3 regions of the Sulfurovum sp. TSL6 genome follow, and region 1 is predicted to be linked to each of the others. Evidence: riboswitches for the same ligand, from Rfam matches in the RefSeq annotation. Region 1 holds a riboswitch; each other region holds the start of a gene.
The links. A riboswitch is a leader RNA that binds a small molecule or an ion and turns the genes downstream of it on or off. The one in region 1 is predicted to bind cyclic di-GMP.
Positions count from the first base shown of each region.

Region 2: linked by a shared signal. The riboswitch ahead of LDM93_RS04875 (fibronectin type III domain-containing protein) and the one ahead of thrC (threonine synthase) in region 1 are both predicted to bind cyclic di-GMP.
Region 3: linked by a shared signal. The riboswitch ahead of LDM93_RS07440 (hypothetical protein) and the one ahead of thrC (threonine synthase) in region 1 are both predicted to bind cyclic di-GMP.

Region 1 covers NZ_BPFJ01000001.1:67,511-78,714, reverse strand. Annotated here, with positions in the region: gene abc-f (ribosomal protection-like ABC-F family protein) at 1-1,692, shown strand, start outside; gene LDM93_RS00345 (LysM peptidoglycan-binding domain-containing protein) at 1,689-2,792, opposite strand; gene thrC (threonine synthase) at 2,807-4,273, opposite strand; cyclic di-GMP riboswitch class I at 4,524-4,598, opposite strand; gene LDM93_RS00335 (hypothetical protein) at 4,685-5,881, opposite strand; gene argB (acetylglutamate kinase) at 5,892-6,743, opposite strand; gene LDM93_RS00325 (tetraacyldisaccharide 4'-kinase) at 6,740-7,651, opposite strand; gene LDM93_RS00320 (ferritin-like domain-containing protein) at 7,648-8,475, opposite strand; gene LDM93_RS00315 (MBL fold metallo-hydrolase) at 8,490-9,095, shown strand; gene LDM93_RS00310 (hypothetical protein) at 9,110-9,364, opposite strand; gene LDM93_RS00305 (hotdog domain-containing protein) at 9,417-9,800, opposite strand; gene LDM93_RS00300 (winged helix-turn-helix domain-containing protein) at 9,967-10,626, opposite strand; gene cmoB (tRNA 5-methoxyuridine(34)/uridine 5-oxyacetic acid(34) synthase CmoB) at 10,761-11,204, opposite strand, start outside.
Region 2 covers NZ_BPFJ01000001.1:993,225-1,004,428, reverse strand. Annotated here, with positions in the region: gene LDM93_RS04890 (hypothetical protein) at 1-27, shown strand, start outside; gene LDM93_RS04885 (hypothetical protein) at 544-2,010, opposite strand; gene LDM93_RS04880 (hypothetical protein) at 2,030-2,395, opposite strand; cyclic di-GMP riboswitch class I at 2,476-2,554, opposite strand; gene LDM93_RS04875 (fibronectin type III domain-containing protein) at 2,608-4,215, opposite strand; cyclic di-GMP riboswitch class I at 4,343-4,426, opposite strand; cyclic di-GMP riboswitch class I at 4,568-4,647, opposite strand; gene LDM93_RS04870 (glycosyltransferase family 4 protein) at 5,200-6,195, shown strand; gene LDM93_RS04865 (polysaccharide biosynthesis tyrosine autokinase) at 6,358-8,781, opposite strand; gene LDM93_RS04860 (polysaccharide biosynthesis/export family protein) at 8,798-9,553, opposite strand; gene LDM93_RS04855 (RNA methyltransferase) at 9,643-10,434, opposite strand; gene LDM93_RS04850 (rhodanese-like domain-containing protein) at 10,535-10,930, shown strand; gene LDM93_RS04845 (DnaJ C-terminal domain-containing protein) at 11,013-11,204, shown strand, end outside.
Region 3 covers NZ_BPFJ01000002.1:490,328-501,531, reverse strand. Annotated here, with positions in the region: gene LDM93_RS07480 (YihY family inner membrane protein) at 1-375, opposite strand, end outside; gene LDM93_RS07475 (FAD-binding oxidoreductase) at 475-1,863, opposite strand; gene LDM93_RS07470 (plasminogen-binding N-terminal domain-containing protein) at 1,876-2,559, opposite strand; gene LDM93_RS07465 (peptidoglycan DD-metalloendopeptidase family protein) at 2,702-3,997, shown strand; gene LDM93_RS07460 (NUDIX domain-containing protein) at 3,972-4,535, shown strand; gene LDM93_RS07455 (carbon-nitrogen hydrolase) at 4,577-5,449, opposite strand; gene LDM93_RS07450 (agmatine deiminase family protein) at 5,461-6,489, opposite strand; gene LDM93_RS07445 (alanine racemase) at 6,529-7,533, shown strand; cyclic di-GMP riboswitch class I at 7,628-7,704, shown strand; cyclic di-GMP riboswitch class I at 7,768-7,847, shown strand; gene LDM93_RS07440 (hypothetical protein) at 7,904-8,599, shown strand; tRNA gene LDM93_RS07435 (tRNA-Leu) at 8,810-8,894, shown strand; gene LDM93_RS07430 (hypothetical protein) at 9,157-9,327, opposite strand; RNA gene ssrA (transfer-messenger RNA) at 9,456-9,830, opposite strand; gene LDM93_RS07420 (dicarboxylate/amino acid:cation symporter) at 10,047-11,204, shown strand, end outside.

The DNA.
Region 1 (11,204 bases):
TCAGTCAGAGACGCGATATTCAATGAACTGACTGAACTCAAAGAAGCCAAAGAGGCGTATGATACACTGAGTCTCAAAGTGGCTGAAGAGTTTGAAAATGAAGAGCTGCTCACAAAACTCGAAAAAGTTTCCTCTTTTCTGGACCATCACAATGCCTGGAACCTTGATGACAAGATAGAACGTGTGATGCAGGAGTTTCAGCTTAAAGCCTATGAAGACCGTCCTGTAGTCTCTCTTTCAGGAGGGGAACAACGCCGTGTAGCCCTGGCATCTCTCATACTTAAAAAACCCGATGTGCTGCTTCTTGATGAACCGACCAACCACCTTGATGTCTATATGGTTGAGTTCTTAGAAGAGATGCTTCTTAAAGGAAATTTTACCTTGCTGTTTATCTCACACGACAGACATTTCATCGACACCATTGCCACACGTGTTGTAGAAGTGGATAATCAGGATCTTGTAAGTTATACCGGGGGCTACATGAGCTACCTTGAACAAAAAGAAGCGCGTATGCATGCCCTAAAAAAAGGTCATGAAAACCTTCTGAGACTTCTCAAACAAGAAGAAGCCTGGTTAAGTAAAGGGGTCAAAGCCAGAGAAAAACGTAATCAGGGACGTAAAAAACGCGTCTATGAACTTCGTGATGAAGCCAAGAAAAACCCTACGCTCATTCGGAAGATGATGGTCGAACTTGAACGTGAGAAAAAACACTTTAACCGGGATGAAGGTGTGTCGCGTAAAAAGATGCTTTTTGAACTTGAAAATATCTCTTACTCGGTTCCGGGGAAAAAGCTCATAGAAAACTTTAGTACACGTATCCTTCAAAAAGACAAAATAGCCATTGTAGGTATCAATGGTGCGGGGAAATCTACGCTTTTAAAACTGATGCTTGGACGCATCAAACCCCAAAGCGGACTCATCAAACAGGGAGACTTTTCTATCGGTTATTTTGACCAGCATAGAGAGATGCTTGACAACGAAAAAACACTTATTGAAACTTTTTGTCCTGACGGGGGAGACCACATAGAAGTACAAGGGGTCAATCTTCACGTCTACGGTTACCTGAAATCTTTTCTTTTCCCTAAAGAATTCCTGGCTAAAAAAGTAGGTATGCTTTCAGGCGGAGAGAAGAACCGTGTGGCACTGGCATTACTCTTGGCTAAAAAAGTAGACTGTCTTATCTTGGATGAACCTACCAATGACCTGGACATCCAAACCATTAATATCTTAGAAGAAAAACTCATCAACTTTCCTGGAGCCATACTCTTTGTCTCACATGACCGTTACTTCATAGACAAGATAGCTTCCAAGCTCTTTATCTTTAAAGGCAATGGTGTCGTTGAAGAGTCTTATCAGACCTATACTGAGTACCTGGAGATAGAAAAAGAGATGAAAGCGCTTGATACTCTGGAACAAGAGGTCAAAACATCTGTGAAAAAAGAGACGCCGGTCAGTGACAAAAAACAGACAAAACTGAGTTATAAAGAGCAAAGGGATTATGATACATTACCTGATGAGATCGAAGCCCTGGAACAGCAGATAGATACACTCAATGCATGTTTGCAAGATCCGGAATGCTATCAGGAAAAAGGTCTCACTGCACTGAGTGATGAATTGTCAAAACTTGAAAGCTTGTATGAAGAAAAAAGTGACCGATATCTGGAAGTTTTGGAGATTTTCGAGTCTCTTTAATTCCAGTATACCACCACACTGCGTCTTCCCCAACGCAGCGCTCTTCTTATGTCTATTCCCATATAAATATCTATACGTCTTTTATAGCGTTTATTCATTTTATCCCGTACAGTATAATACCCAGGTAAACCAGAAATACGTACTTTTGTCCCATTTCGCATCCCATACCTACTTAACATATCTCTGGAGACCGCAATGATCTTCATGCCTGGACGCAGACGGTTATTCCATGCTGCCAAGAAAGGTGTACTGTCAGTTTGTCCTTTATGTGACGTATACGCAGTTGCGGTTACACGCAGTTTTTTCTTGGTTTTTATCTGTGCCAGGATATGAGGGAGTGGCAGTTTTATGATTTTACCTATACGTATGAGCGCATAATTTTTAATTCCGTTGAACTCTGCCAATTCTCTAGGATACAGTTTAAACTTTTTGGCAATGGAAATAAGCGAATCTCCCTTCTCGATAATATATTTACCAGAAGAGACTGCATCAATCATCTTTTGTTCAAAAGGGAGCTTTAATTTCTGTCCGATACGTAAAGGAGATTGAAGTGTAATACCATTGATCGTGGCGATCTCTTTTGCTTTTAACCCAAATTTCTTTGCGATCTTAATAAGCGCATCGCCGCTTACAACGCTGTAATCACCGTAAACAATTTGAGGTCTCTCAGGTACTATTGTTTCTAAAAGTTCTCTTTCGATACGCGGGGGAACTTCACAAACCTCTATCTCTTCTATTTTGTCATCAAGTATGACTTGCGTGACAGGTTCTTTTGTTTTTGTAGGCTTTATAGGTGCTTTTTCACTTCCTTTAAAACGTACAGACTCTTGAACTTTTACATGTCGTTCTATCATATCCTCTACGGAAACTACTTTGACAAAACGCTTTTTTTCAGGGATAGGTAACGTTTTTTCTCTGATCAATTTTTGTCTATCCAATTCATGCACAATCTCTTTTGATTTAAGAAATTTTGCCCCGTAAAGATTGCACTCAGTAATACTGCCAGTGACAACCCTGCAATCAACCATTGATCTTGCAGTGGCTGCCTCTAGACATAAAGAAGAAGATAATATTAAATAGACAAAATGTTTTCTGGACATTACGTTATGTTAAACTATAAAAAGTTTAACATCTCTCCTTTAATGGATTCTTTTGGAACAACAACAGAATGAACAATAGGTTTTTCAAATAAACCATGTATCATAGGCGGTACAGTGACCCCTGCATTTTCACTCACCCATTTTAATGCTTCTACATCATCTTTGACTTCATGACCCAATGATTTTGAAACAGACGGACTGAATTTAGTCCATTCCGCAGTCGAATAAACCACGGTTTTGAGATCTTTTTCTCTTAACGTTTTATACGCTCTCATACATGTTGCTGTATGCGGGTCCATAATGTACCCTTTTTTTGCATATTCGCCTACCACAGTTTCACACTCTTCATCATCTGAGAAAGAAGCATCAAAATCTTCACGCAGCAATGCAAGTTCATCTGCAGTCAATTGATACTTACCGTCTTTAGCCAATGCTTCCATAAGCTCTTTGGTACGTTCTGGACCAAATTTATCAAACATGATACGTTCAACATTTGAACTTTTCAAAATATCCATTGCAGGTGATTCTGTCTGTATGAGTGAACGTGTCGTAAGATCATATGCACCATTCGTGATCCAATCTGTCAAAATATTATTGATATTTGATGAGATAAGGATCTTTTCTATAGGAAGTCCTGCCTTCTTTGCATAATAGGCACCTAAAGCATTACCAAAGTTACCACTTGGGACAACCAAATAGATCTTTTCACCCATTTGGATCTTCTCTTTGCGTACCAACTCCAGGTATGAGTGAATATGGTAAATAACTTGAAAGATAATACGTCCAAAGTTTACAGAATTCGCTGCGGAAAGCTTGATATTTCTCTCTTCCAATTCTGCTTTAAAATCTTCAGAGGCAAGCAGATCTTTGAGTGTATTCTGCGTATCGTCAAAGTTACCTTTCACACCGATCACTTTAAGGTTCGAAGCATCTTCAGTGACCATTTGAAGTCTTTGAACATCCGATGTGCCCCCATCAGGATAAAGACAAGCTACTTTAACACCCTCTTGGTTTTTAAATGTTTCTAGTGTAGCAGGACCGGTATCTCCGCTCGTTGCCGCCATAATAAGATAGTTTTCACCTCTTTTTTGTGCCAGTTTACTTAACACGTACCCAAAAGGTTGTAATGCCATATCTTTAAAGGCTCTTGTTGGTCCATGATAGAGTTCAGAGACAAAGCAGTCATCTTCTATTTGAGAAAGTGGTACCGGATTTGAAGGATCATCAAAAGCATCATATCTTTTTAACGCTTCTACCAGTACTTCTGTTTCAATATCTATACCAAACTGTTCTAAAAAATCTAATGCCAATGTTTTATAATGGCTAGAGAGATGTCCCTCTAAAAATTCTTTATCTAAAGTTGGGAGTTCTTTGGGTACATATAACCCACCAAAACTAGCACTTGGGCTGAGTATCGCTTCTGAAAATGGTACAGATGAAGGTTTCTGTCCGTCATTTCCCCGTGTCTCAATGAATTGCATCTATATTATCCTACTGTTTATATTAATAAGAATTATAGCTAAATAAGCTAAGGGTTATAAGAAATTAGGGGGAATATAGGTATGAAGTAAACTCAAGTATCTAGTATCTATTTGTCCTACAATTATAGGAGAAGAATGTTTTTTAGGGAAAAGAATGTCAACTAATAAAATTATAGAGACAAACAAACACTAAAATACTCAGGTAATAGAAGAATGAAACTTTCTAAAAGATAGATGAGTTTATATCTCTATTGGTAGTCTGGCGATCTACGTGAGACCCATAACTTTCCGTACCCACCTCGCGATGAACTTGGCTTTTTCAATACAGTATAACCGTATGAAAGAATTATAGCACACTTACCTAAGAGAAATAACTTAAATTCTAAAAAAATTTTAAAAATTTACAATTTTTTATTGTTTTTCTAGTTTTAACAGATAAAATTTACTTGCTCTACTATAACTGTCACTTCCACCGGCTGCAACTATACTTCCATCATCCATGCGTGCAATTGCATTCATTCTATCTTTATTTCTGTCCCCATAGACATGTGACCAGAGAAGCTTACCCGATTGATCAAGCGCGAGCATATAGGCACTGTGATCGCCCTTTCCTAAAGTACTTGTACCTCCAGCAACCATCACTGATCCGTCACCTGTACCAGTCACTGCATTGCCGTATTCATAATATTTAAATCCATAAATTTTATGCCATACAATATTGCCATCATTGTCTAATCTCATGACTGACATATCCGTTTGTGCACTTTTATAAGAACGTGTTGAACCTGTTGCCACAATACCGCCATCTGCTGTAGCTGTCACACCATTTAAACGGTCTGCCTGTTCTTCTCCATAGGTTTTAGCCCAAATTTTCTTTCCGTTTTGGTCCAGTTTCATCACAAAAAAGTCTGTATTTCCAGAACGTTCAAGCTCACGGTATCCCACAAGCATCATAGCACCGTCAGATGTACGTGTAAGGGCTTGGGCACTGTCTTCTTTTTCGCCACCTATGACATAAGATGTGATCTCTTTTCCATTTTGATCAAGTTTGACGATATAGACATCTTTATATCCATTACCAAAGGAGTTACTGTCACCTACAACCAGGAAACCTTCATCATCTGTTCTTGCTATATCTCCGGCAAATTCATCACGTTTACCGCCAAGACTTTTCTCCCAGACCAGCTTGCCTTCCAAAGATACTTTTGCGACATAAATATCTCTATCATAGTGTTTTGCAAAAGACTTGGAAGTACCAAGTATGATAAGGCTGCCATCTGCTGCACGGATTATGGCTTTACCGACGTCTTTTTTCTTCCCGCCAAGTAATATATGCCATAGTATCTCACCCTTGCCATTCATTCGTACTACACACATATCCGTACCTTGTGCACCAAACGATTTACATGTACCTACCAAGGCATATTCACCATTTTCAAGTGCTACGATACCATTTGCAATATCTCCGTCATCTCCACCATACGTTTTTTCCCATACAGCTTGGTATACTTCTTTCTTAAGTGCTTTTTTCTTCGATGATTCTTTTGCCTGCAGTACAGAGAAACACAATACGATTACAAGAAGAACCGTCAATGATTTTTTGAACATGCGTTCCACTTTAGAGTTCGATACAAGTTCCTACACCCGAACTTGTTAAAATTTCCAGAAGTAATGAATGCTCCACTCGACCATCGATGATATGTGCTTTTTTTACGCCACCACGTAAAGCTTCTATACAGGCATCCACTTTAGGTACCATACCCCCTTGTATCGTTCCGTCTGCTTTAAGGGATTCTGTTTTTTCTATGCTTAGGTTTGTAATCAATTGCATCTCTTTATCTAACACACCAGGAGTGTCTGTCAGAAAAAGTACTTTTCTTGCTTGTAAAGCTACCGCTATTTTACTTGCTGCAAGATCCGCATTGATATTAAATCCAGGATGTCCCATCGTACTGCTTCCAGCGATAGGAGCGATCACAGGTATCGCACCGTCTTCAATGATGTTATTTACAATTTCAGGATTGACATGTTCGATGATACCCGTATAACCGAACTTTTCAAAATCTTTAGGTATACCCTTCAAAAAACCGCCATCTTTTCCAGAGATCCCAATGGATTTGGACCCATGATTATCAAGCAAAGAGACGATCTCTTTGTTGATCTCTCCGCTCAATACCATCTCTACGATACGCATCACCTCTTTTGTCGTGACTCTCTGTCCATCTATAAACTTCGTATCTACCCCTAAATCGGCAAGAAGGTCTGTAATACTTTTACCTCCGCCATGTACGATAATAGGTTTCATCCCTACAAGATGCAACAGTACAATATCCTGTGCAAACTGTTCTTTTAGCGCATCACTCGTTTGTGCAGAACCGCCATACTTAATAACGATTTTTTCATTGGCAAACTTTTTAATAAACGGTAAAGCTTCAAGCAGCGTTTTTACAACATTAATATTATTTTTCATTCTGGATATCCCTTTATATATTCATCTACCTGGGTGAAGATAGTCTCTTTGATCTCTAATTTTAACTTCATTTCAGAGATAGGTAACTTAAAATCCTGCATTTTGACTGCATCTTTTTGCGTCACAAGAAGACTCTGGGCCTCATGCTCAGAGAGGAGCATTTTCAGCTTTTCTTCCTCAAAATAAGCATGATCTTCCAAATAGACTTTATCTACTATTCCCTCAGGCAAATAGGTATTAAGTCTATCCGGATTTGAAATGGCCGTTACCAGTACCATCTTGGGTTTAAGGTTCTCAAACGCTACCTGTCGATGAAATGCCTCTCCTTCTTTTGCCACAATATCTGCATATTTTTTATTGAACCAAAATTCTCTAAATGCACCTGCCGGGAAAGGGAGATAATTTTTGATGTGTTCAGGTTCAAGCACGATTTCAAATTTTTCTATCTCAACACGGTTAAATCCATCATCCAAGATGATACACTTTGCACCTTTTTCTTTGGCTAGTTCTATGGCTGATGCTCTATCTTCACTGACTATGACGCTTGCTTTAGGAAGTGACTGTGCCATCAGCATAGATTCATCTCCACTCTGTGTTACATCGACAAGTATCTTGCCCTCAGAGCTGACCTCGACCAGCCCTTTGCTTTTACGGCCATACCCTCGAGAGATGATCACTACACCTTGGAGTCGTGAAGCAAGTGCTATGGCAAAAGGTGTTTTTCCACTCCCCCCGACGATAAGATTTCCCACAGATATGATGGGAATCCCAAACTCTTTTGGGGAAGTCATTATCCTGCGTATGGACATCATGATCCCATAAATGACAGAAAACGGGAAGAGAAGCAAGATCAGAGGGTAATGATACCATTTTGGTGCAAAGAGCATTGCTTCAAAAAATCCTCTCATGAACACTCCTTTGCACCCAGTTTTTTGATCTCAGAACAGGAAAACCCTGCCTCTTTTCTTGCTTCCACATTGACATGAGGACGGTGTTTTGAGAGTAACTTATAGCGTTCAAGTATCTCAAAATACACCTCTTCTTCTGTCCCTTCTGCTTTTCCTTCCTCTTTACAAAGATATTTAAACCATTTGTCACCCTTGTACACATGGTCTATCTCTTCATCATAGATAATATACAGTGTATCTATCACTTTTTTTACCTGAGGATTTTTACGTTTGTTGTCCAGTTTTTTAATGATCTGGGGGCTGACATCAAGACCTGATGCTTCATAGTAACGCGGGATGATCGCCATACGGTCCAGAATATTCTCTGCACTGTGCTCTGCCGCATCAAAAAGTCCGCAATGTACTGGGAAATCCCCATAGTCATATCCAAGTTCTGTCAATATGCTCCGCAAGAGTTTAAAGTGACGTATCTCATCACTGGCTACTTCAAGCCAATCTACTTTATAGGCATGAGGCATCTGTGGGTAACGATACACGGCATCCAGTGCCAGATCGATGGCAGAAAACTCTATGTGTGCAATAGCATGTACCAAGGTAGCCAACCCCTCTTTACTCTCAAAGTCTTTTCTGGCAGGCAACTCTCTCGGATCTACAATATGACATTTGGAAGCATAGGACGGTTTTGAAAATCGCAGAGGGGTAAAATCATCATTACACCTTATTTCATTTTTGGTACAATACGCCAAACATTGAGCGGTCAAATCCTCTTTTATAAGAATATCGTCACTGATAATGGCACGTTCTAACAGACTAAATATATTCATAGGAGAATTATATCATGCAAATCAAAATACAACCTATGGGAACTTACCAAACCAACTGTTACATCGCCACAGTGGATGGAAAAGATTTTATCATAGATCCTGGCATGGGTGCTACGCAATGGGTACTTGACAATGTCACAAATCCCGTCGCTATACTTAACACGCATGGTCACTTTGACCATGTATGGTCAAATACGGAGGTTCAAGAGAAACTGAGGCTGCCTATCTATTGTCCCAAAGGGGATGTTTTTATGCTTACAGATGATCCTCTTGGACAAGGTACGCCTCCTAGTCAGCCTGATCATATCATCCTAGGTGATGAAACACTGAACATCGAAGGGGTAAAGATCAAATACCGTCACTTTCCGGGACATACGCCTGGCTGTTCCATTATAGAGATAGATGATGTATGGTTCAGTGGGGACTTTCTTTTTGAACAAAGTATCGGAAGATGGGATTTTCCTTCATCAAGCGGAGAAGATATGGTGAAAAGTTTAGAAAAAGCGCTCACCATAGAAGGCAATTACACGATCTATCCTGGCCATGGCATGAGCACGACCCTCAAAGCAGAACAAAGAGTCATGCCTTTTTGGATAGAACAGGTAAAGAGGACACTTTGATCCTCTAATCTGCTTTATTGAGCGTTACCGCATTTCCCTGTACCGCATTTTCCTGTCTCACACTTCATAGAAGGGTTTAAATCACTTTTTTGGGCAGTTTCCGGTTTCCCTGAACCACACTTTCCTGCTTCACACTTCATAAAAGGTTTCAATTCACTTTTTGGTTCAGGTTCATAGGTTTCAAATGCACCTTCGCTGTAAAGGATATATGTAAAGATTGCAGCCAATACCGCCAGAGCCAGAAACACATAAAGAAAGAATTTTTTCATTGTCATTTACCTTGATTTCTATTTAAAAAATGAAGTATAGCATAAGCTTCTGTTAGCCTAGGACATGCGAAGGCAATACGAACGTTGTAAAATTGCCTGTAAACACTAGCTTTTCATTGACAAAAGCTTCTACTTCTACCTCAGCTTTCTTACCTTTACTATTGACAACGGAAGCCTTACATAGTACCGCATCACCAACCTTTACAGGTGCTATAAATTTGGAACTTGAAGCTCCCAGGACCACATAAGGGTCATTCACTGCAGACATTGCTGCATAATCTGCTGCACCGAAGATAAAACCACCATGTACCAATCCCTGTGTATCCGCTGCCATCTGTTGTGTGGTATGCAGAAGTACTTCTGCATAATTTTCTTGAAGCTTTGTCACTTTTCCACAAAGTGACGTATTGATATTTAAATGGGTGTTAAGTTGCATTGTAGATCCTCAAAGTGTTTTAAGGATTATAGCAATATTTTTAATGAAACTTATTGAATAATTTGTGTTAAATGTGCTGTATATTTGGAGATTGTTTCGAAGAAGCTTACGTCAGTAAGTGACTAAGTAAACTCCTTCAAAGATGCAGTGCAGTCAGCACCAAGTATTAATAAGAGAATTTATATCCGCGTCTACGTACAGTATGGATCACTTGAAATCCGAGGATACTCTTCAGTCTTTTTCTGATCTGGTTGATCGCTACTTCAACGGTATTATCACTGACATACTCAGGCTCTTCCCAAAGTGCATTGATGATCTCATCTTTTGAAAAAACACGTTGTTTACGAAGTGCAAGGTATGCCAAGATATCAAATGTCTTGCCATTGAGCGAAACGATCTTCTCATCATATTCGATCTTTTTATTTGCGATATCGATCACAAGTTTATCAATATTCACCTGCGTACCAAAAAGGTGTCTCATATTTGCCAAAACTCTTGCAGCGATAAGATCAGGATATTCACCATGCTGATAGATCACATCATCTACACCCAAAGAGAAGAAAGCAGATTGTGCTTTGACATTTTTTGTCAATATCATGATCTTCGTTTCACTCTTTTTCTTTTTGACTTCATTCACGTAACGCTCAAGTGAAAACTTCACACCTTCATCCACGATCACAACCAGTTCATAATGTCTAAAGTCTGTAAAGTTAGTTGCATCATACATATCTTTTGCATTGTCAACAATACAAATAAAGTATTTATCTAATTCTTTTTCAAGTTCCTTAACGTATTCATCGTTGAAACCTACCGTTAATATTCTCATTCTTTTCCAATCCGATAAGCAAGTGTCCAAAACTTAAATTTTGTCTACTTTTCGCTTTTATTAGCGTATTTATAGCTAAATCAACCTTATTTAAAAATAAAAGTAACTTTAAGAATGAAGATTTTTAAGCTATTTTAAAGTGATTTCATTGCTTTGATGTAGACTCTTTTAGGTGCAGGATATCCCTCGACGGTCTTTGTATGATCATCAGGATCCAGGAAATCTTCTAGACTTTGTGTGTCTATCCACTCAGTTTTTCTTTGTTCAGTAGGTTCTGTTTTCATGATCTCCAACACTTCAACTGTTTCAAACCCTGCCCTTAAGCACCAATTTTTTAAGGCATTGACAGTAGGTACAAAATAGATATTTGGTATCTTTGAATAACGGTCCCTAGGTGTCAGACACATTTCACCTTCACCATCTATCATAAACGTATCTAAAATAAGTTCACCGCCTTTATTCAATCCTTTAAAGAGTGATTTCAGCATAGCAACAGGGTCAGACCTGTGATAGAGCACACCCAAACAGAACAGCGTATCAAACTTATGTTCATAGAACTCTACATGTTCTACACCCAA
Region 2 (11,204 bases), 930 kb from region 1:
ACATTGTCAGGCATTTTAAAGCACTAATTCTTAGTATAAGTGCTATCTTTTTAATTAATACTTTATCTGGGCTTTCTATATTATAACATCATTGTATTTGTGTTTTATCTTGTTCTAAATTATTATGATTTCTTTTTTGAAACATTAATAAATGCACGTTTCTTAAGTAGATATGAACGAATAAGTCAATTGTCATGTTCCTTAAATCTTAGTATAAGGATATATAAAATTACAGTATCATATATTTTCTCTTTTGTAGTGAACAAAGAAAAACTGATTATCATGTGCCTTATCTTTAATCATTTAGTTCGAAAAATTGTATTTATTATTAAAATTTAGAAACCATAAAAAGTCAATGATACAAAACACAATTAATTCTCTTGAGGGGGAGAGGGTACTCTTTCCTATGAATCTTAATTAATATTCATAGGGTTTTAATTAAATTTTTGAAGTTAAAAATTATTGATGTAATAGAGTCAGCTCTGAAAATCAATAATTTAACCCCAAAATTTTATATTAAGTCTCAAATAAAGACAGTAGGTGTTAATTATTTATTGATGCGTTTATGAGTGTAATGGCTCTTGGACTGTTCGTAAATTTATCAGTTGTAAATACATAATCGGTAGTTCCTATAGCATAATTATTATTAGGTGAATATGTTCCCCCTGAGTTGCCTTCCAATATAATGTTTGTAGGAGAATTAATTATGTTATTGTCAGTCCACACTGTGCCACTTGAATTATACCAAAATCTGGCATATGCTGTTCCATTGGCATTTACTATAGTGTTGAAGCGCATATCTATATTGTTTGCTCCAGCTATACTTAGGGAATAATACGAGCCAGTCATACCATCAACTGCTCCACATTCATATAGCAAGTTATTTTTCATTTCACCATCATAAATGGCATAATCGGCAAACAAAGAGTCACCACCACTAATACCTACATTTGAGTCAAATATTACATTGTTGTTAAGTATTATATTACCGATTCCGTAATGATAACCAACAGCAGCACCGAAGTCACTTAAGTAACTACCTGATGAATTATCTGATTTTCTATACCCCCACATGTGGTTGTTTGTAATGATAATAGGGTTTTGTGCATTTAAAGAGCCTATTTTTAAATCTATTGCATTTTCAGCAAAAGCATAAGTTCCACTAGGAGTATAGTTACCATTTCCATCAGTATATATAGAAGAGTCTATGTAGATATGATTATTATCAATAATTGTACCTTCAACATTCGCCGTAACCTCTGGTGTCATGGGAATAACAGTCTGTATACCATCGTTTGAATTTACTATCTCATTGTTAATTATTTTAGTATTTTTAATAGAAAATACTGTTGAGCTCCAATCTTTAAAAGATATGGTTGGATTATCGAGTAAACGTCCTGCATGTGTCATATTCTGAAATCTACAGTTCTGTATCGTATTATTATTCGCATCTCTTTTTAACTGTACTGAAGTAATTATTTCATGGGTAAAAGCTCTATTAAGAATATTATATGATGAAGTCGCGTTAAACAAAAATGAACTTATAAGATTATTTTCGATAGCTGCAGCTCTATCCACTATCCAGTAATTCGCACCATTAAAAGTAAGTGCATAGTTTGCTACTTGTGTACTAAGTAGTTTTCCTGGATGCAAGTCATTTCCGTTGTTAAGAATGATATAGCGTCTCTTTTCAGATGTACCACTTGCAGTCAAGTTAATATTTCCAAGTGATCTATAGTCCCCAGGAGAGACACAAAAAATTCTTTTACTGCTATTATTTATTGTACTCCAGTCAGTATTACTTGTGATAAACTGTACTTCTGGATTATTTGCATCACATGCAGGTAGGGTTATTGGTTCCAGATATTCACTAGAAGTACTCGCATCCGAAGTTGGCTGTTCGTACGGTGTTGTTTCTGTTACAACAGGAGTTAATTTGCTTCCTTCTAATGTAAAATCTGCCATAAGCATTGTAAGTGAGGTAAACGAGAGTAAAAGTATTTTTTTCATAATTCAATCCTTTCTTTAATTAAATTTTATAGGCAATATTGCCTGCAGCATCTACTATTATTTTACCAGAATATGTGGCATAAGTATTTTTATCGTAGTCATATACTTGTAATGTGAACATTTCTCCAGGTATTACTTCAATTTCAAATTCACCATTCTCATTAGTAGAAAGATCGGTTCTGATCCAGTTGTCACTAATAGCATCCACTCTTAGGTTTGGTACCGCTTTCTTATCAGTATCGATGATACGATCAGTATATATAGTGTAATCGGTGTAATAATCTTCTGTTTCTATAGATGAATTTCCACTTCCTCCTCCACATCCAGTGAATAAAGTTACAAGCATCACCATAAAGATGCTCAGTGTTTTTTTGTATAAGTACATTTGTATTACCTTTTTCTTTATAAATATGATAAAAGTGTGTTGTGAAACATTTGAGAATGTACTTCTCTAAAACGGAGCATATAGGCAGCCCGGCCATCTCATTCATTGAGGTCCTAAGCTTTCCGTCCTTGTTTCACAACAAGTTTGGCTTTTTCCAGTGGTCAAATTCTAGTATAAGAGTATTACTACAGTATTACTTGCTTGTTTTATAATTATAAGCTAGAGTTATCAACTATTTCACCTGGAGCTACAGCAGCTATCAAACCATTGTATGCAGCACTGTATTTATCAGTGTAGTGATATGATTCTAATGTGAACGCATGACCTGGTATTACTTCAATTTCAAACATACCGTTCTCATCGGTACTAAGATCGGTACTGATCCAGTTGTCACCAACAGCATGTACCCTTAGGTTTTTGACAGGTGTTCCATCTGGGTAGAGGATACGATCTGTATAGATACCCGAGGCTTCTTCGATAGGTTGGTTGAGACTCCAGGTCCCTGGGTGGGAAACGGTACCTTCGTATGTTCCATCTGCCAGACGAGTCGCATAACCTTCTTCTATCCACATTCCTTGTGCATAATCATAGTACCAAAGTGGGATAATGTTTTCTGTTGCCCCTGTAGCTTCAAATATTAAAGTCATATCTTCAGATACACTTATTGGATTGCCAGCTTCATCTTGCAGATCCACTACCATAAAACCGTAAGAGACGAAAGGAACGATGCTCCCATAACTGTCTTGCCCTTTATATTCTCCAGGGAATGTTATGTCGGTACTTTTTTCTGTACTGGTACGATAAGATAATCCAGTAGTGACCTGTCCAATATATGGACTTCCATCATGATTGATATAAATACCGGAAGGTATATCGATATGGGCTCCAGTAACTACAATTTGGCTGTCATACGTCCAGTGGCTAATATATTTATCCATTTCAACAACTGTGTAATTTGGGGATGCAGCATCTATTTGAATGATCGTACTGTTTTTATAGTAACCGTCGGCATTAAACGTGACAACTGCTTTATCAGTTGCAGCTATATTCGTTAGTATATAATCACCTTGAGCATCAGTTGTTGTTATGCAGCCACCTATATTGACTTGAATACCTACTAATCCTACTCCAGTATCTTTATCCGTAATATGACCTTCAATTTTTGCATCACCTTCTAGACAGAGAGCTTGAGTCTCTTCAGCGATTGGTTCAGTTGGCACTGGTTCAGTTACGATTGGTTCAGTTGGCACTGGTTCAGTTACGATTGGTTCAGTTGGCACTGGTTCAGTTACGATTGGTTCAGTTGGCACTGGTTCAGTTACGATTGGATCAGTTGGAACAGGATCTGTTACGATAGGGTCAGTTACAACTGGATCTGTCACAATTGGATCTGTCGGAACGGGATCAGTTACGATCGGTTGTGTACTTGCAAGTGTTGTAAATGTGTTATCATTACTTACAATCAGTCTACCTCTCTCATCTTCGGAGACTGTTCTATAGTGATATTCTGTATTGGCCTGTAAATTTGATAAGGTAACAGTGCCTTCTTCTTGTACTGCAACTACTGAACCATACTTATTACTTGTACCATACTCTACTAATTTTGTAGTATATCCATAAGGATTCCACTCGATGGTAGCAGAATCTTCTGTAGCTGTGACAATGATATCAATCTTCACTACTTTTGCTATTGAGGTTGTAGTGATATCTGTTGAAGTTGAATCCGTTGAAGTACTTGTTCCTCCACCGCCACAACCTACAAGTAAAGTTGCACATGAGAGTATGAGTACGTTTTGTTTGATATTGTTAAGTCTAAACATTGTTTAAAATTTCCTTCTTTTATGGACGTGGTGTTGTGAAGAAAATTAGTTATGAAGAAATAGAAAGGATGTTTCTATGAAGAACGGTTTAGACCACTATAATATATAGCATTACTTTGTATTTAACAAAGGCAACTAGGCTATCTCATTATTATTTATGAGACCCTTGGCTTTCCGTCCCTACTTCACAATAGGTTTGGCTTTTCTCACTAACTTGATGGGAATTATATTAAAAGAGTGTTACCTCAATATTACCCATATGCCTGAATTTTTATTAAGATTAGGATTATAAACTTTATATAAAAGTTATAATTTATTTAAAACTATCGTTTGAGATACGATGTATCTAAATAAATGCAACCCAGCTATCTTTTTTTCAAAAGACCTGAAGCTTTCCGTCCCTGCTTCACAACAGGTTTGGCCCAATACTTTTATTACTATAAATTATGATAAAATAATATCTTAAGTCATAGTCATAGTGCAATAATACATAATTAAACTGAAAAAAATATAAAATGATAATATATCTATCTTGATATTTATGATCAATTTATTTGATGAAATACGATATTAAACTTTTTGTTTTGATGAGATTTAAGTTGAGAGGTAGTGATATCTAGAAGAATTAAAATACGGATCAGCTCATAGAGCTGATCCGTATTGGATGTTTATTTTAGGAAAAGAAGAGATTATTTGATAAATTTTCTTCTAAAGAAGTGCTAGAAAAGTCCCAATGCTATCATCAATAAAAACATTATATCAAAGTGTTTACTGTCAGGACTGCATGTAAAACCACCATTGCTAGTAATTTCACGACTTTCAAGAGAAAAAGAGACCAAAAGTATTCAGCACTTGTTGCACTAGGATTTACTCTGATATATTTATGAAATTTCATGTATACAATAAAATACTATATTTTGTAGTATCTACAAATTATAGTATTATAACTATAGCAGAAGATGGAATAATGTAAAGGATTTATTTATGGAGATTTCATTATTAAATAGTATTTTTTTAATTTCTTTAGCAGGTATGTTGATACTCATGATTTTTGCTAAGAAGGTAGGGTTGATTGATATTCCAAATGAAAGAAGTGTACACAAAAAACCTATACCAAGAGGTGCGGGTATTTCTTTTATTCTGGCTGTATTTATTACACTGTTTCTATTTGATCTTGAGTATTTAAAAACATACTATTATATTTATGCAGCTATTGCTGTAGTCTTTATAGCAGGGGTGTGGGATGATTTGAAAAATATTTCACCGATAATAAAATTTATCTTTATCTTTTTTTCTTCAATCATATTATATCTTCATGATGTTGCTATATTTTCATTGGGAACTTATTTTGGTTATGAAATGATCTTACCAGTTTGGTTGGTCTTCCCTTTTACTTTTTTTGCTATAGCAGGGTATACCAATGCCTTGAATTTAATGGATGGATTAGATGGTTTGGCCGCATCTATCTCTATCGTGATACTTGTTACTTTTTTGGCAATAGGTTTAGAATATCATGACGAGTTCATCATTTCATTATCGTCATTTTTTATCGTAACACTTCTCGCATTTTTGTTGTTTAATTGGAACCCTGCAAAAGTATTTATGGGTGATAGCGGTTCACTCTCATTAGGAATGGTGATAGCGATTTTAGGTATACACTCGGCGCAGTACATTACGCCTGTATCTATTTTGTTTATTGTTGCATTACCTATATTAGATACTTTTATCGTAATGATACGACGTATGCGACGTCATAGATCACCATTCCATGCAGATAAAAATCACATGCACCATTTTTTGTTTAATGTTAAAGGAGATATCCGCTATACAGTCATAATCTTGGCTATGATGCAAATGATATTTTCGATTATAGGATATCAGGTAAGTCAAGCAAGTGATTTTCTTTCTTTGCTTCTATTTATATTGTTGTTTTCTATATACTTAAATTTATTTGATCAGCGGCTAAAACGACGTCATTGAGAATATAAGTGATACTGATAAATGTTGTTTAAATAATTATTCGGGCTTCTTTTAGTATTTTCATTTACCATCTATACCGTAAAAGGTATGAAGGACGTTATTTAATTCATAAAAAGGCTACGGTAATGGGATTTCAAAATCAGAACTTAAGATTTAGGAAATCTATTTAAAATTCTTTCTAAAAAACTCTATAATTTTATTTTTTTTCTGACTTTCATCACTTGTACCATATCCATATCCATATCCATACCCATAGCCATATGAGCCTGAAGATGCATCTACGGAATTGATCACTAAACCTATATGTTTAAGATCATGTTTTTCTACTAGACTATTTAAGTCTGTAACAAATGATTTCTTCGCATAATTCTCACGAAAAACAATGAGATTTAGATCGGCATATTGCATGAGATGCATCGTGTCTGTTACTAGACCTAGTGGAGCACTGTCTATAAAGATATAATCATATTCCTCTTTTAACGTATCCATTAATTCATTTAATTTATCGGTAAGAATAAGTTCTGAGGGATTAGGCGGAACAGGACCGGAGGAAATAATGTCTAAATTTTTATATTCACTTGACTGAATAATATCTTCAATCCTGCTTTTCCCACTCAAATAGGTACTCATACCAGTATTATTACGTACATTAAAATAATGATGAAGTGTAGGCTTTCTTAAGTCTAGATTGACAACTATGGTTTTTAAATCTGCCATTTGAAAAATTGCACCTAAATTCGCTACAGTAGTACTTTTCCCTTCTCCAGAAATTGTTGAAGTTACTAAAACAACATTAGCTTGGTTTTCTTTCCGGGCAAATTGTAAATTTGTACGTAAGTTTCGATAACTCTCTGCAAAAGGTGACCTTGTATCTTTGAAGACTTCAAGTTGAATCACTTTTTGTGTTAATGTAGGAAGAATACCATAAATTGGTAATGTAGTCAGGTTTTCGATATCATTTTTATTTTGGATCTTGTTATTCATAAAATTACGTAAAAAGGCTTGAATAACACCTAGTATTATACCAAGAAAAAGAAATACAATTAGAAAAAGAGCTCGTTTTGGAGCAATAGGCTTCCAACTGCTATATGCACGGTCTATAATCCTATAGTCTGAGAGTATTGCCACTTTAAGCATTTCATTTTCAGATTTTTTTCTAAGAAGATATTTATAGGTTTCTGCATTTACTTCATAGTTTCTCTGTAGATTAATGAGAATTCTCTCTTGTGTTGGAAGTGATTCAATGTTTTTATCATAAGATCTTTTTAATTTTGCAAGATTTCTATTTCTATGTAACATACTTGACTTTAAATTTTGAACATTTAATATAAGTTTTTTTATAATATATTTGATCTGTTTTCGCACGGCAATTAACCCAGGATGTTTAGAAGAATACTCCGCCCGTAATCCTTCTTCTTTAATCTGCGCTTCTTGTAGCTTGGTAATAAGAGCTAGTGTAGATGGATCATTCAATTCCATCAACAGTGGAGCCATTGCATCAAGATTTTCACCTTTTTTTATAAAGGCAAGAAGGTTTTTCATTAACATTTCTTTGAGTTCATTTTGTGAGACTTCAATATCAATCTTACTTAATTCCTCAATATATGTTGCACCCTGTAATTTCGGATCAATCGCTTTATTTTCTATTCTGTAGTTTTCCAATTTTTTTTCAGAATCATCTAGTTTCCTTTTTATTTCTTTGAGCTGTTCATCAATAAAGTCTATGATTCTGTCATTGCCTTTGGTTTTCTCAGCTACACTTTGAAGTATGAAACTTTCAGCAAGCTCATTAACATAGGTATCCGCTCTTACACGAATAGTATCAGCATAAGTAATATTTATTAATGGTGCATCTTGATTGATTTGGGTAATCATAAGATTATTTTTTATACTTTCATATATTCCTCTGTTATTACTGTTGAGGATAACATAAATAGGTTGGTCTATCGTATATTTTTTTTCAACTGTTAATTCAAAATAGGCATTTTTGATAGGTTCACCATAAGGAAGTATTTGTTGATCATCCAACTCAATAATTTCTTTGTCAAATAGTAAATGTAACATTTTATTTTTCAAGGTATTATCGACTTGAAGATGATAGCCATCTTTTACAGGGATGACTTTAAGTTGATGCCCTAGAATTTTTGTATTAAAAATAGTCACATTTTTTACTTTTATCGGAACATTGCTATAAATTTCAACTTGTTTAAACCCTTTATCTACAAAATATCGTGTATGAAAGTTTACTTTATTGAGTACAGGATTATTGACATGAAAAGTTTTTAAGATCTCTATATCTTTATTTACATTTGAACTACCAAAAGCAGTGAAGGCTTGACCTAAAAAGTCGCTACCAGGTACATTGCCACCTTGTGTTCCACCGGCAACGGATTTGACTTCAATGACAGCTGATGAACTGTAAATATTAGGCTTGAAATAAAGTTTAGTAGCAGCCATTATCACTGTTAAGAATGTAATAATTAAAATCGACCATTTGTAATATAGAAAAGTGTCAAATATTTCCCTTAAATCAAATTCATTCTCATTATGCATTTGATCACTTCTCTTTATATCGGTCTGCTGCATCTATTATCTTCTCTAATTAATCATTTAAGTATTTAACCTGAACAGCTGGTTGTATGATATTTCCTATGAGTTGTAGTCCTGGATTAGTTTCACTGATACCAACATTGATAGATTTTATATCATTTGGAGCTACATAAACTATGTCGTTAGGATAGATCATTAGGTTGGCTAATTTGATGGAGTTTGTACCTGTTAGGTCAACAGTCTCTGTATAGACTTTATTGTATCTATTTTTCAAAATAACGATCGCATGTCTGTTAGCAGAATCTGTCAAGTCACCTGCTTTAGCTAACAATTGTAAAAGTGTAGTTTTCTCATTAAATAGCATAACTTCACCAGGTTTACGTACTTCTCCTAGAATGTAGGCTCTTTTGTTTAGCACTTCCAAATAGAGTTCTGCATCTTCAAGAAAAGCAGAATAGGCTTTTTCTATCTTTTGTTGTGCTGCTCTTTGAGAAAGTCCGGCAACATGTACATTTTTAACAAGTGGTAGTCTCACATACCCATTTGCATCAACTAATACACCTGTGGTATCTTGTCTTTGACTCGCAGCACTTGTTGTACCAAGTTCAGGATGATTGTACATTGTAATAGAAATCCTATCATGTGGTTGGATCTTATATTCATATTTGGCAACACTGGTTAAGTCAATTACCTGTTTTTCCGCATTTGGTTCACTTATATTTGTTTCGTGGAATAAAACAAAATCCTCTTTAGTTGTACACCCTGCCAATGCAAGAGCCACACTTAGATACAATAATATACGTTTCATGATATACCCCTTTTTTTTAATATATTTTGAGTATATCAAAAATAGAATTAACTTACAATGGTTTTTAAACTTATTTATAACTATTAATACTAATTATGGTTAACTCTTTGTTTAAATTGATACATCATAATGGAAGCGGCAACTCCTACGTTAAAGCTCTTCACACCTTCTGTCATCTCTATGGTGACCACTTCATCACACTGATCCAATATGTCATCTGACAAGCCTGAACCTTCATGACCCATAAGCAGTACCCATTTATCTACGACTTTGACAGAGGCAAGAGGTGTGGAGTCATGCGTGACCTCTGCGGCATAGATGCGGTAGCCATTTTCTTTGAGTGTCATGATAGTCTCATGTATATCATCATATAAATGTGTTTTGAGCATACTGATATGTCCCATGGAGACTCTAAGTGCCCGTCTGGAGTAGGGGTGTGGTCCATGTGCAGGCAATAGGTATGAGTTTATGCCTATTGCAGCAGCAGAGCGTGCGATGGAGCCTATATTTTGTGTAGAACTTATCTCATCTAGCATAATGATTTGGTCATCAAGTTCATCCAGTGGTGTTGGTTCCGGACGTGTGCCATGCATCATTACATTATGGTGTATCTTGTGCCCTACAATCTCTTGCATCAGGGCTTTGCTTGCGACAAAAAGTTGAGGAATATTTTTCTCTTTGATAAGATGTGAGTAAGTATCATAATACTCTTGTGTAGCCAGGATACTTCTGACACGGATATCTGTCTCTAGAAGCAAGTTTACTACTTTGGGGCTGTCAGCTACAAAGCTGTTGTCAGAGGTAAAAGCATTGTCTCTGAACTGATGGTAAATGTTGAGTTCTGGTAAGTGTATGTCATTAATCGTTATAAAATTCATCATGTATTGTACTCTAAAGGGTGTGAAATCTACGATTACTTTACTGTAATTGGTTATAATGTAAAAGATTTAACTCATATTATCATTACTATAAGGAATAGAGATGAAGAAACTATTTATAGGTGTATGCCTTATGACAGCATCATTGATGGCAGAGTTAACGCAAGTGTGGGCAACACCTCAGTTTGCTGAAAAAAATATAAAGATCATCGATATTCGTACTCCTGCAGAGTGGAGAGAAACAGGGATCGTAAAAGGTTCTTATACCATTATGTTTTTTGATGAAAAAGGCAATTTCAATGTTGAGACTTTTTTGAAACAATTAGATATGGTTGTTAAGAAAGATGAGCCCTTTGCACTCATATGTAGAGTAGGCAGTCGTACGGGTATTGTTTCTGAATTTTTATCAGACAGGCTAGGCTATAAGGTCACTAACCTCAAAGGTGGCATTATGAAGATGATACATGAAGGCTATAAAACAGTACCATATCAACCATAATTTCATCCAACTTGATTGACATTGACTAAACTTTTCTGATATAATTTTTTAAAATAAAGAAAACCATTATTTTAGGAATACTATGTCAAAAAGTTTATATGAAACGCTCGGTGTCAGTGAAAACGCTTCTGCCGACGAAATTAAAAAATCTTATAGAAAACTCGCAAGAAAATACCACCCGGATATTAACAAAGAAGAGAGTGCTGTAGAGAAGTTCAAAGAGATCAATGCAGCCTATGAAGTACTCTCAGATCCAGAGAAGAAAGCGCAATAT
Region 3 (11,204 bases), on a different contig from region 1:
GATATCATTCACGATATAATCATAGTCTTTGAAAAACATGACTGCAGCAAATATCACATACAATGCACCCATATAACCCAATTTATCAGAGTTGGCTACAAAGGTATTAAGGTATTCCATAATGACTGTTGATTCTGTAGGTAAGAGGTTGGCAAAAATGAGTTCTTCCACTTTTGCATACATGGTATGAAACAGAGGCATAGTAGTAAAGATAGCAAGCATGATCACTAAGAAAGGAATGATGGAGAAAAGTGTACTCCAACTCAAACTGGATGCATAATGCCCCAGCCTACTGTCAAAAAGATCCCCTAAAAAGTCACGTAAAAAGATGTAATAGTGTTTTAATATTTTTGTGAATTGAGGATTATTTTGCATGTTCATTGATTCCTCCGCTATTCCCGTGTTTTTGACGGGAATGTATACATTCAATCAAAGTGACATACCTCTAGAGGTTATGTCAAAGAGGGTGAATAATTAGTTGGGTAATCCCATTTTACCCGGGTTGAGTATGTTGTTAGGGTCAAAAGAGTGTTTGATACTCTTAAACAGGTCTAGTTCAAGCTCATTAAATGCAATGTTCATGAACGGTGCCTTACTTGTACCGATACCATGTTCACCACTGAGTGTTCCTCCCATCTCTACGACGAGTTCAAAGATCTCTTCTATGGCTTTGTGACCATCGTGAAGTTGTTGCTCATCCGAACCATCAACCATAACATTGACGTGAATATTACCATCACCTGCATGTCCGAAACATGGTACTTTAAATCCATATTTATCACCTATGGCATAGATACGCTCAAGTGCTTCAGGCAGCATACTTCTTGGCACAGAGATATCTTCGTTGAGTTTTTTGCTTCCAAAGATCGTGATGGACGGGGAAGCATTACGTCTTGCATACCAGAGTTCATTTCTCTCTTCTGCATTATGTGCAACAATGAACTCTTGGGCACCATTCTCTTTAAATGATCTTTCCAGAGTATCAAGTTGAAACTCTACCTCTTCTATCACATTTCCATCGACATCACCTATGAGCAGTGCACCTGCATCTTCCGGCAGTTTGATGCCCAGTTTCTCTTTCAATGCCTGGACCACCAGATCATCCATAAATTCCATAGCCACAGGGTTTGCACCCGCTGCAAGTGATTTGAATACGGCATTCATCGCATCATCTACAGAAGGGAATATCCCCATATAGGCTTTAGTAAACTTCGGTTTAGGTATGAGCTTCACTGTGATCTCAGTAATGACTGCAAGTGTTCCTTCACTGGCAATGAGGATACCCGCTATATTGTATCCGGCTACATCTTTGATAGTACGTTTCCCTGCACGGATGATATCTCCATTCGCACGTACAGCACGAAGCGCCATCACATAGTCTTTGGTAATACCATACTTCGCAGCACGCATGCCTCCTGCATTTTCACTCACATTTCCACCGATGGTTGAGTACTCTTCACTGGCTGGATCAGGCGGATAAAAAAGTCCTACTTCTTCAACCGCTTTTTGAAGATCCATATTGATGACACCTGGCTGTACGACGGCTACCATGTTTTCCATATCGACCTCAAGGATCTTATTCATGTGCTTTTCCATACCTAAGGTGATACCGCCTTGCGTCGGCAGAGCACCGCCTGTAAATCCAGAACCTGCGCCTCTTGGTGTAATAACAATATGATGCTCATTACAGTATTTGAGTATGGCACTTACATCCGCTTCATCTCTAGGGAAGACCACTGCTTCAGGTTCAAAGCGTGTGCGTGTAGCATCATAAGAGTATGCGATGAGGTGTGCTTTATCACTATAGACATTCTCTTTTCCGACAATTTTTTCAAAATATTTTATATGTTTGTTATCTAACATGATAGTGTTCCCTTATAAAGATTCCATTGTGTTGTAATAATTACCCTCAACATCGCTGCCGAACCATCCTGAACCACGTTTTTTAAAACGCATATAGAAAGGAAATACTCCTTTGGCAGGTAGATTTGTCATAGACTTTTGAGAGACTATTTTTTCAGAAACAGGGTCTAAAAGTACAGCAGAGTTTTTACGTACGATATAGACAAGTCCTACTTGATATTTTTTTGCAAAACGTGCAAGGTTTTCTCTGGTTGGCTTCTCTTCTCCTTCGACAGAAAGATATAAGGCAAAAAGGTCTGGATGTATCCATTTTTTATGATGTGCAGAGGTGATTTTTGCATAGGTATCTGCATCCGGTGCTAAAACAAGCACATTATTATAAAGGTATCCGCCAATGACCTTGTCTTTGGGTGAAACAGGTGTTTTGATGGTAGGAAGTTCATCATGATGCAGGATATCTTTACTGACCAAGGCAATGGATTCATCCGATGAAGTTTGGGCGATACGACTGGTGATAGCTGTCAGGTCATTGCCGTAATTATGAATCACCACACCACTCATACCATTGATAGGAAACTTTTTGTTGAGTGTAATGGTATTTCCTTTTACAGATTTAACAGAAGTGTGTACTGTTTGAGGGAAAAAACCTGCAAAAAGTGGTAAAGAGAGTAGAGCGATAAGAGCTATTTTGTGCATAGCGGTCCTTTAAGTGTTAAATAATGGTATTGATTATACAAGTAATATAGTAAAAGTTTATTGATGTCTTTATTGTTGCGGGTAGATTAACCTACTTAAGTTATAATTATATCCAACTAAGCAGTAGGGATAATGGTAGAGAATGGGAAGTCTTAAAAATATAGTGGTATGGATCTTGATATCAAGTTCCTTATTTGGTGCGAAAGTAACGCTTGGATATTGGAAAAAAGGGGAAACATTTTCAGAGTATTTAGACTCCAAAAAGATCTCTAAAGAGATACTCAATGATATTTCAAAAGCAGATATTCAGTTTCTCTCCGAAATTGAGGGTGGTCAACTCTTTTATGAGTTGAAAGACAGCAAGGATACACTAGAGCAGGCATTGATCCCTATAGGGGAAGAGATGCAAATAAGATTGGCTAAAGCGCATAACAGTGATGTGTATAGTTTCGATATTATTCCTATAGAGTATAAAGAAAAAGAACATGGTGCTACGGTTACCATAGAACAAAATCTTTATACAGATGTGAACAATGCATTACATCATCCAGCTCTGGCAGATAAGATCGGACAGCTTTTTAAGGGTACTGTGAATACGAGAAAGTTTCAAAAGGGAGATAAAGTTTCTTTTCTCTATTCACAAAAAACGAGAATGGGTCAACCACACTCTATGCCATATATTAAAATAGCTACGTATGAATCTCATAAGAAACGGCAGTTCATCTATGCAGATAAAGATGGCTATGGCTACACGAGTACTAAAAAGTCTCAAGCATATACGGTTAAAGATAAGGAAAAAGTGACTTATTACCGTAGGGTCCCCATCAAAAGTATCTCTTCTCGTTTTGGTATGCCTTTACGTCATGTTCGTATCACTTCCTCATTCAGTCATAGACGATATCATCCGATATTGAAACGGTACCGCCCGCATCATGGTACAGACTTTGGAGCAAGAAGAGGGACACCGCTTCTTGCAGTAAATTCTGGAAAAGTTACTTTTTCGGGTCGCTTGGGTGGGTATGGTAAAGTCGTAAAGATCAAACATCCCGGTGGATATGAATCACTGTACGCACATCAGAGTCGTATACGTGTTAAAAGAGGACAGCGCGTGAAGAAAGGTCAGATTATAGGGTATGTTGGGAGTACAGGACGAAGTACAGGACCCCATCTGCATTTTGGAATGAAGAAACATGGAAGATGGGTAAACCCAATGCGAGTATTACGTAAGGCATCAATCAAAGATACTGTTTTAAAGAAATTTACCAAATATAAGGATGTGTCCACAACAAAATACAAAAAAGTCGTGATCAAGAATGCAAAAGAGAAGAAAGAAAGAATGTTGGCATATCTCAAAGAAGAAAGTACCCCTTTTGTGTGGGATGGATATGAACAAACAAGCATGAGAGTAGAAGATGGAAAAACGGATCAAGCACTTTAAACTTCAGCCTTTGGTCAATGCCAAGTTTATATCAACAGCATTTGCGACATACGAACAAGAAGGTATTCAAAAATCATGGGAGATCGTTGAAGCACATGATAGTGTTGCCATTCTTCTTTACCATAAAGAAAAAAGATCATTTGTTTTGGTGAGACAGTTCCGTCCTGCGGTCTACTTGAACAATGATATTGGTATGACAATAGAACTGTGTGCGGGTATCGTGGATAAAGAACTTTCTCTGGCAGAAATTGCAAAAGAAGAGGTAGAAGAAGAGTGTGGATATGATATCCCACTCCAAAACATCGAGAGAATCACTTCTTTTCATACCTCAGTAGGCTTCGCAGGAAGTAAACAGACACTCTACTTTGCCGAACTCGATGAGAGTATGAAGGTGAGTGAAGGCGGTGGTGTAGACCATGAACAGATAGAGGTTGTCTATTTGCCCATAGAGGAAGCAAAGAAGCTTCTCTATGATGAAAGTATCGCAAAAACACCAGGACTCATGTTCGCCTTTATGTGGTGGTTCGAGAAGCAGTGATCTTCACAATACCCTCTATAATACGTATCGGAAATGATACGTTAGTCACAATATCTTTTCAGTAAACACTCATACGCTTCTATACGTCTGTCACGTAAAAACGGCCAGATATCACGTACTTCTTTGGTACGCTCATGTTCAATGTCTGCATAAAGTATGGTTTCGCTCTTATCATCTGCATGTACAAGCATCTCTCCTTGTGCGCCACATACAAAAGAGTTCCCCCAAAAACGCGTACCAGCCATCACACCGGCACTATCGGCTTCAAAACCTACACGGTTACAGCTTAGTACGGGTAATCCGTTTGCAATGGCATGAGAACGCTGTATGGTGATCCAGCTGTCAAGTTGTCTTGCTTTTTCGTCTTCACTGTCTGCTTCAAACCAGCCTATAGCCGTAGGATAGATAAGTATGTCTGCCCCTTTGAGTGTCATAGCCCGTGCAGCTTCAGGGTACCATTGGTCCCAGCAGACAAGTACACCTAGTTTCCCCACAGAAGTTTGTATAGGTTCAAAACCAAGATCACCTGGCGTAAAGTAGAACTTCTCGTAAAATCCTGGATCATCAGGGATATGCATCTTCCGGTATTTTCCTGCGACAGACCCATCTTTTTCAAAGACGACGGCGGTATTATGGTAGAGGCCTGCTGTCCGTTTTTCAAAAAGTGACGTGACCAGAACCACATTGTACTCTTTGGCAATATTACCCCAAAATACTACATCAGAATCAAAGTGGGCCGCATAATCAAAAAATTTGGTATCTTCACTTTGACAGAAGTACTCTGTTTGATGCAGTTCCTGTAAGACAACAAGTTCTGCACCGTTTTGTGCAGCTTCTTTTATCTTCTCTGTAGTGACTTGAAGGGTTTTATCTTTACTGCCATGGTAGGCTTGTTGAATCAGTGCTGTTTTCATAAAAATCCTTTTTAATAGGCTATCTGCATCGTAGAACAGTGTAGACTCCCACCCTGTTCTATCAGTTTTGAACAATTCACAGGAATGATCTCTTTATCTGGGAAAACCTCTTTAAAGATCTCTCCTGCTTTTGTATCATTTTTATCCTCATAGGTAGGGTAGATCAATGCATCATTGGTAATGAGAAAGTTGGCATAGGTTGCCGGCAGTCTCTCTTGTGCATCATTATATTTTGCTTCACACATGGGAAGTGGAACGAGCGTATAAGGCTGGCCTTCTGAAGTGGTAAAACTTTTCAATTGTTTTTCCATTTCCTGTAGTGCTTCGTAATGTTCATCTTCTTTATCTTCACACTTGACATACATGATGGTCGTTGTGTTGACAAACCTGGCCAAAGTATCTATATGACTGTCTGTATCATCGCCTGCAAGATATCCATGGTCCAGCCATAACACTCTTTGTGCACCCAGATAGGTATGCAGTTTCTCTTCGCTCTCTTGTTTACTCAGTCCACCGTTTCTGTTCGGGTTGCAAAGGCATTCTGAAGTCGTGAGGATGGTTCCTTCCCCATCACTCTCTATCGAGCCTCCCTCAAGAACAAAATCAATATGTTCAAGGGGCGTCGTGCCAAGATAACCTTTTTTATGTAAAGCAGTATTGACAGCATTGTCAAGAGAGGCTTCAAATTTACCGCCCCAGCCATCAAAGGTAAAGTCAAGCAGTTTCACTTCCTGATTTTCTTTTATACTGATGTAGCCGTAGTCACGTATCCATGTATCGTTCGTGGGTATCTCTATGAAAGTCATGTTACGTGTAGAACAGAACATCTTTGCAATTTTTTCTTTGTTTTTACAGATAATGTAAACGGCTTCTCCATAAGCGATAGCTTGAGCGATACGTATAAAAGGTGAGAGACTCGCTTCCAGGTCTGCTGCGTTATGGGGATCATGCCAATCTGTCTCTTCATGAGGAAAGGACAAGAGTACGGCACGCTGTTTTTCCCATTCTGCCGGCATCACCACTTTTAGATCTTTTTGCATCGTATCCCTTATTTATTATCTATATTGTATAATCTCGTCATGGCATTTATTAAAATAAATAAACAAAATTTCTATCATAATCTTAACCAAATTGCACTAAAAACTGGCTCAGTTGAAAAGATCGCAATTGTCCTTAAAGACAATGCCTATGGTCACGGACTGGAACTGATGGGAAGACTGGCATCAGAGTTTGGTATCAGACATGCAGTGGTACGAAAAACGGCAGAAGCAGAAGTGATCAGATCTTTATTTGAAACGATACTGGTATTGGGTGACAGTATCATAAAAGATGAGGTCTATTCTTTTACTATCAATACATTAGAAGATATCAAAGAAGCCCAAAAAGGTGCAAAAGTAGAACTCAAAGTAGATACGGGAATGCACCGTAACGGGATAGCCTTTGATGAGCTGGGTGAAGCTTGTACTTTGATTAAAGCACAAGGGTTAGAACTTACAGGTGTGATGACCCACTACCGTAGTGCAGATGAGTTAAGCTCTGAACTCTTTTGGCAGCAAAAACAGTTTGAGCGTGTGAAAGAAAGCGTAAAAGAAGCTGGGTTTACGCATGTAAGAGTACATTCGCATAACACAGCAGCTATTCTTAGAACAAAAAGTTTTGATGAAGATCTAGTACGTGTAGGCATAGGTGCGTACGGATATAGTGAACTGCCACACCTTTTTGATGAAGTAACACTACGTCCTGTAATGTCACTATATGCTAAAAAGATATCAACTAAAATATTAAAAGATGGAGAGCGCATAGGGTACGGAGGGGACTTCATAGCTTCACATGATATGACGGTATCTACCTATGATCTGGGTTATGGTGACGGATGGTCCAGAGGAGACAGTGCTCAACCTTATATAACAAGTGAGGGCTTACCTATACTAGGACGTGTTTCTATGGACTCTATCTCTCTTGAATCAGATAAAGAAGAAGTGTGTGTGATGAGTGATGCACAAGCGGCTGCAAAACAGTTTGGGACTATTTCTTATGAAATGACGACTGCGTTATCTGCTGAACTGCGAAAAGAAGTGATTTAAATTTGGTGAATTGTTTGAGATGAGGGAAATTGAACCCCCTCTTAAAAATAATCATATACTTTTTCTGTTATAATTTCTTGTATTTAAATAGATATATTTGTTGTGCCAAACTTGTTGTGAAGCAGGGACGGAAAGCCATGGGTCTTAACTTAAGATCGCCAGGTTGCCAAATACTAATACTAGTGTATTATGTATCATTCTCTCTTTACTACTTACTATCCCATATAAATCTTATTTAATTCAAACTTATTTTGTTGTGAAGCAGGGATAGAAAGCCATGGATCTTAACTTGTTAAGATTGTCAGGTTATCAAAATTTAGTTAATTCATTTTTCACAACTATTTTATTTTTATGTCAAAAGGAACAGATAATGAAATTTTTTTTTAAAGGTACTTTAGTTACATGTTTAGTAACAATGGGTGGAGGTTTAGCTTTTGCAGATTCTGTTGGTGAATCAAATTACAATGCTGGTATAACAGTAGGAACATTAGGTGTAGGTATTAATTTAGCAACTCCTATTAGTGATAGTTTTTCAGCTAGAGTAAATGTGAATGGCTTACAGTATAGCCATACTTTAGATGTTGATACTGTTAGTTATGATGGAAATATTGATTTTAAAAATGCTGGTCTTCTAGTAGATTATTTCCCATTTGAAAATACATTTAGAGTAAGTGGTGGTGTTTATTATAATGGTAATGAATTTGATGGTAGTGCTACTCCTTTTGGATCAGAAGTAATAACAATCGGTAATGATAAATATACTGCTTCTGAAGTTGGTAAATTAAATACTCACGTTGAATTTGATGATGTTGCTCCATATCTTGGTATTGGATGGGGAAACAATTCTAATGAAAAAGGTTGGGGATTTTCTTTTGACCTAGGTGTTATGTATCAAGGTTCACCAAAAGTAGATTTAAATGCTGATTTAAATCCATTAATCATTGGAACTCCTATTGAAGATGAAATTAATAATAACCTTGTAATTGAAACTCAAAAAATTATTGATGATGTAGAAGATTATAAATTCTATCCAGTGGTAATGATAGGTGTAAATTACAAATTTTAAAAAACAAGGTGTCCTTCTATTACAATAGTTCAGTATTAAGAGTATGTAAAATGTCTTATTAACACTAATGTAGTTCTTTAGGGCCAATGTAAAATATTTCATATTAGCATAATGATATTTTTGACTTTTACTTATTTGATCAAAAGTGAAACTTTTGTATTATTCGACAGAGAAGTTAAAATGAATACTCTCTTATTGTAATAATCACATGCGGATGTGGTGAAATTGGTATACACGCCAGACTTAGGATCTGGTGCTTTACGGCGTGGAGGTTCGAGTCCTCTCATCCGCACCACTTAAATTAACCAATCCAAAAAAATCCCCTCAATAGCATACTTTTAGAGACTTCTTGATGTTTGATGATTTTGTATTGCAGATAGTTTTCCACTCATATCTATGCGTTCTGTCATTGTATACTTCTTCTTTGCGACAGTTAGATGTTCCTATTGGAGGCACTAATGGCGTTTGTATCAGTCTTACCGATGGAGTTCTAAAAGAACAAATCCTTAGGGTGCATAGGAGGTATGGAACTTGAGTAAGCCTAAAAGATTATCTCATTAACGACCAGCAATATTACCTAAAAATGCCGTAAAGAATGTAAAAATAACCATTAAAATGAAAATAGCTGGAATTGCTGCAAGAGCTGCTTTTACCATAAACGTAACCATTGACATGAATGGCATCTTTATATCTACTACCGTTACTTCATTTTTGTTTTCATTGTTCATTTCTTCTTCCTTTTTTTAATGTACCAATAATTATACATAATAATCTAACACAGTTAGACTATATATGATTTAATGTTCGTAAATAAGGGGGTTATTTGTATTTTATTAGATTGTATTAAATTGGAGTTTGGTGGAGATGAGGGGAATTGAACCCCTGTCCTAAAATAGATAGAACCATGACTCTACATGCTTAGTCAGTGTTGTTAATTTTAATCCTGCTTTGTACTACACTCAAAACTTTACAAGACGAGCTAAAATTCTCACACCCTGGCATAGCTTCCAGGGAGCATAGTCATCAGATGTGATACTTCAAAATCCGGTTAAGATGACACTCACCGGCGAAGCAGTCCTCCGCGTTAGCGGGGTTAATGACTTACGCTACTGCGTAAGCTGGACGATAATCTGTATTGTTTGCGTTTATTCGCGTGTGGGCCGCGTAACGGAATTGCCCAGTCCGACATGCACATAGCCCCGACTACTCCAGTCGAAACCAAGTCATCCCCATATCTGAAAGATGGTGGATATTAACACATTTAGGTTACTTTGTCAATAGGGGCAGAAAAAACTATATTTTGTTATAATGCAAACCACCAATAGAACAGTTAGATTTAGGCCATCAGCTTATGTATCTGGGGTTGAAAAGAAGATTGTAGTATTCAAGTACACTTATGAGATAACCTAACTTTTAACAATAGAGACAATAGAAGGGAAGAAGTAATATGACACTTACACAAAAAGTACTATGGGCGATGCTCTTGGGGATCATCGTAGGACTGGTGATCAATATGGGTGCCTGGAACAGTGAAGGCAGCTTTATACAGGAGTATGTGGTTGGAGGCGTTTTTTACATCATAGGAAAGATGTTCATTACCGCACTGAAAATGCTTGTGGTCCCTTTGGTCTTCTTTTCACTGATCTCAGGTGTATTGGGTATAGGAGATGTGCGGAAACTGGGGAGTGTAGGGGTAAAGTCATTTGGACTTTATATACTAACGACGGCTATCGCTATCGCTACTGCTATAGGTTTCGCGATGATCGTGGCTCCTGGTTCCGGTGTAAATGGTACAACTGCAACGACTTTTACAGCCAAGGAGGCACCGCCTCTTTCGGAAGTACTCATTAACATTATCCCTGACAATGTCATCCATGCCTTTGCTTCTGGAAATATGCTGCAGATCATCTTTTTTTCTATTTTGTTCGGTATCTCATTGTTAATGGTAGGGAAAAAAGCGCAAAACATTGCAGAAGGTGTAGAAGTGCTCAATGAAGCGATGATGCATATGGTCAATATCATTATGTCTGTAGCACCTATCGCTGTGTTTGCATTGCTTGCCAAAGCGATTTCAGAACTCGGTTTGGATCTTCTTATCAGCCTGTCCGGGTATGTATTGGTTCTTGTGGCTGCATTGTTACTCCATCTTTTTGGCACGCTGATGATCCTACTCAAACTTTTTTCCGGTCTGAGTCCTAAAATGTTTTTACAAAAGATACGGGATGCACAGGTATTCGCCTTTTCTACAGCAAGTTCCAATGCTACCATACCGGTGACACTAAGATCAGTGACTAAGCGTATGGGTGTAGATAACTCGGTGGCTTCGTTCACTGTACCTTTTGGTGCCACTATCAATATGGACGGTACGGCCATTATGCAGGGGGTTGCTACTGTTTTTATAGCCAATGTATATGGTGTTGAACTGGGATTAAGCGGCTATTTGACAGTGATACTTATGTCTGTACTGGCTTCCATAGGCACAGCAGGGGTACCAGGTGTAGGGCTCATCATGCTTTCTATGGTCTTTGTGCAGGTAGGACTTCCTGTAGAAGGTATAGGGCTCATCCTGGGGGTTGACAGACTGCTTGACATGATACGCACTTCT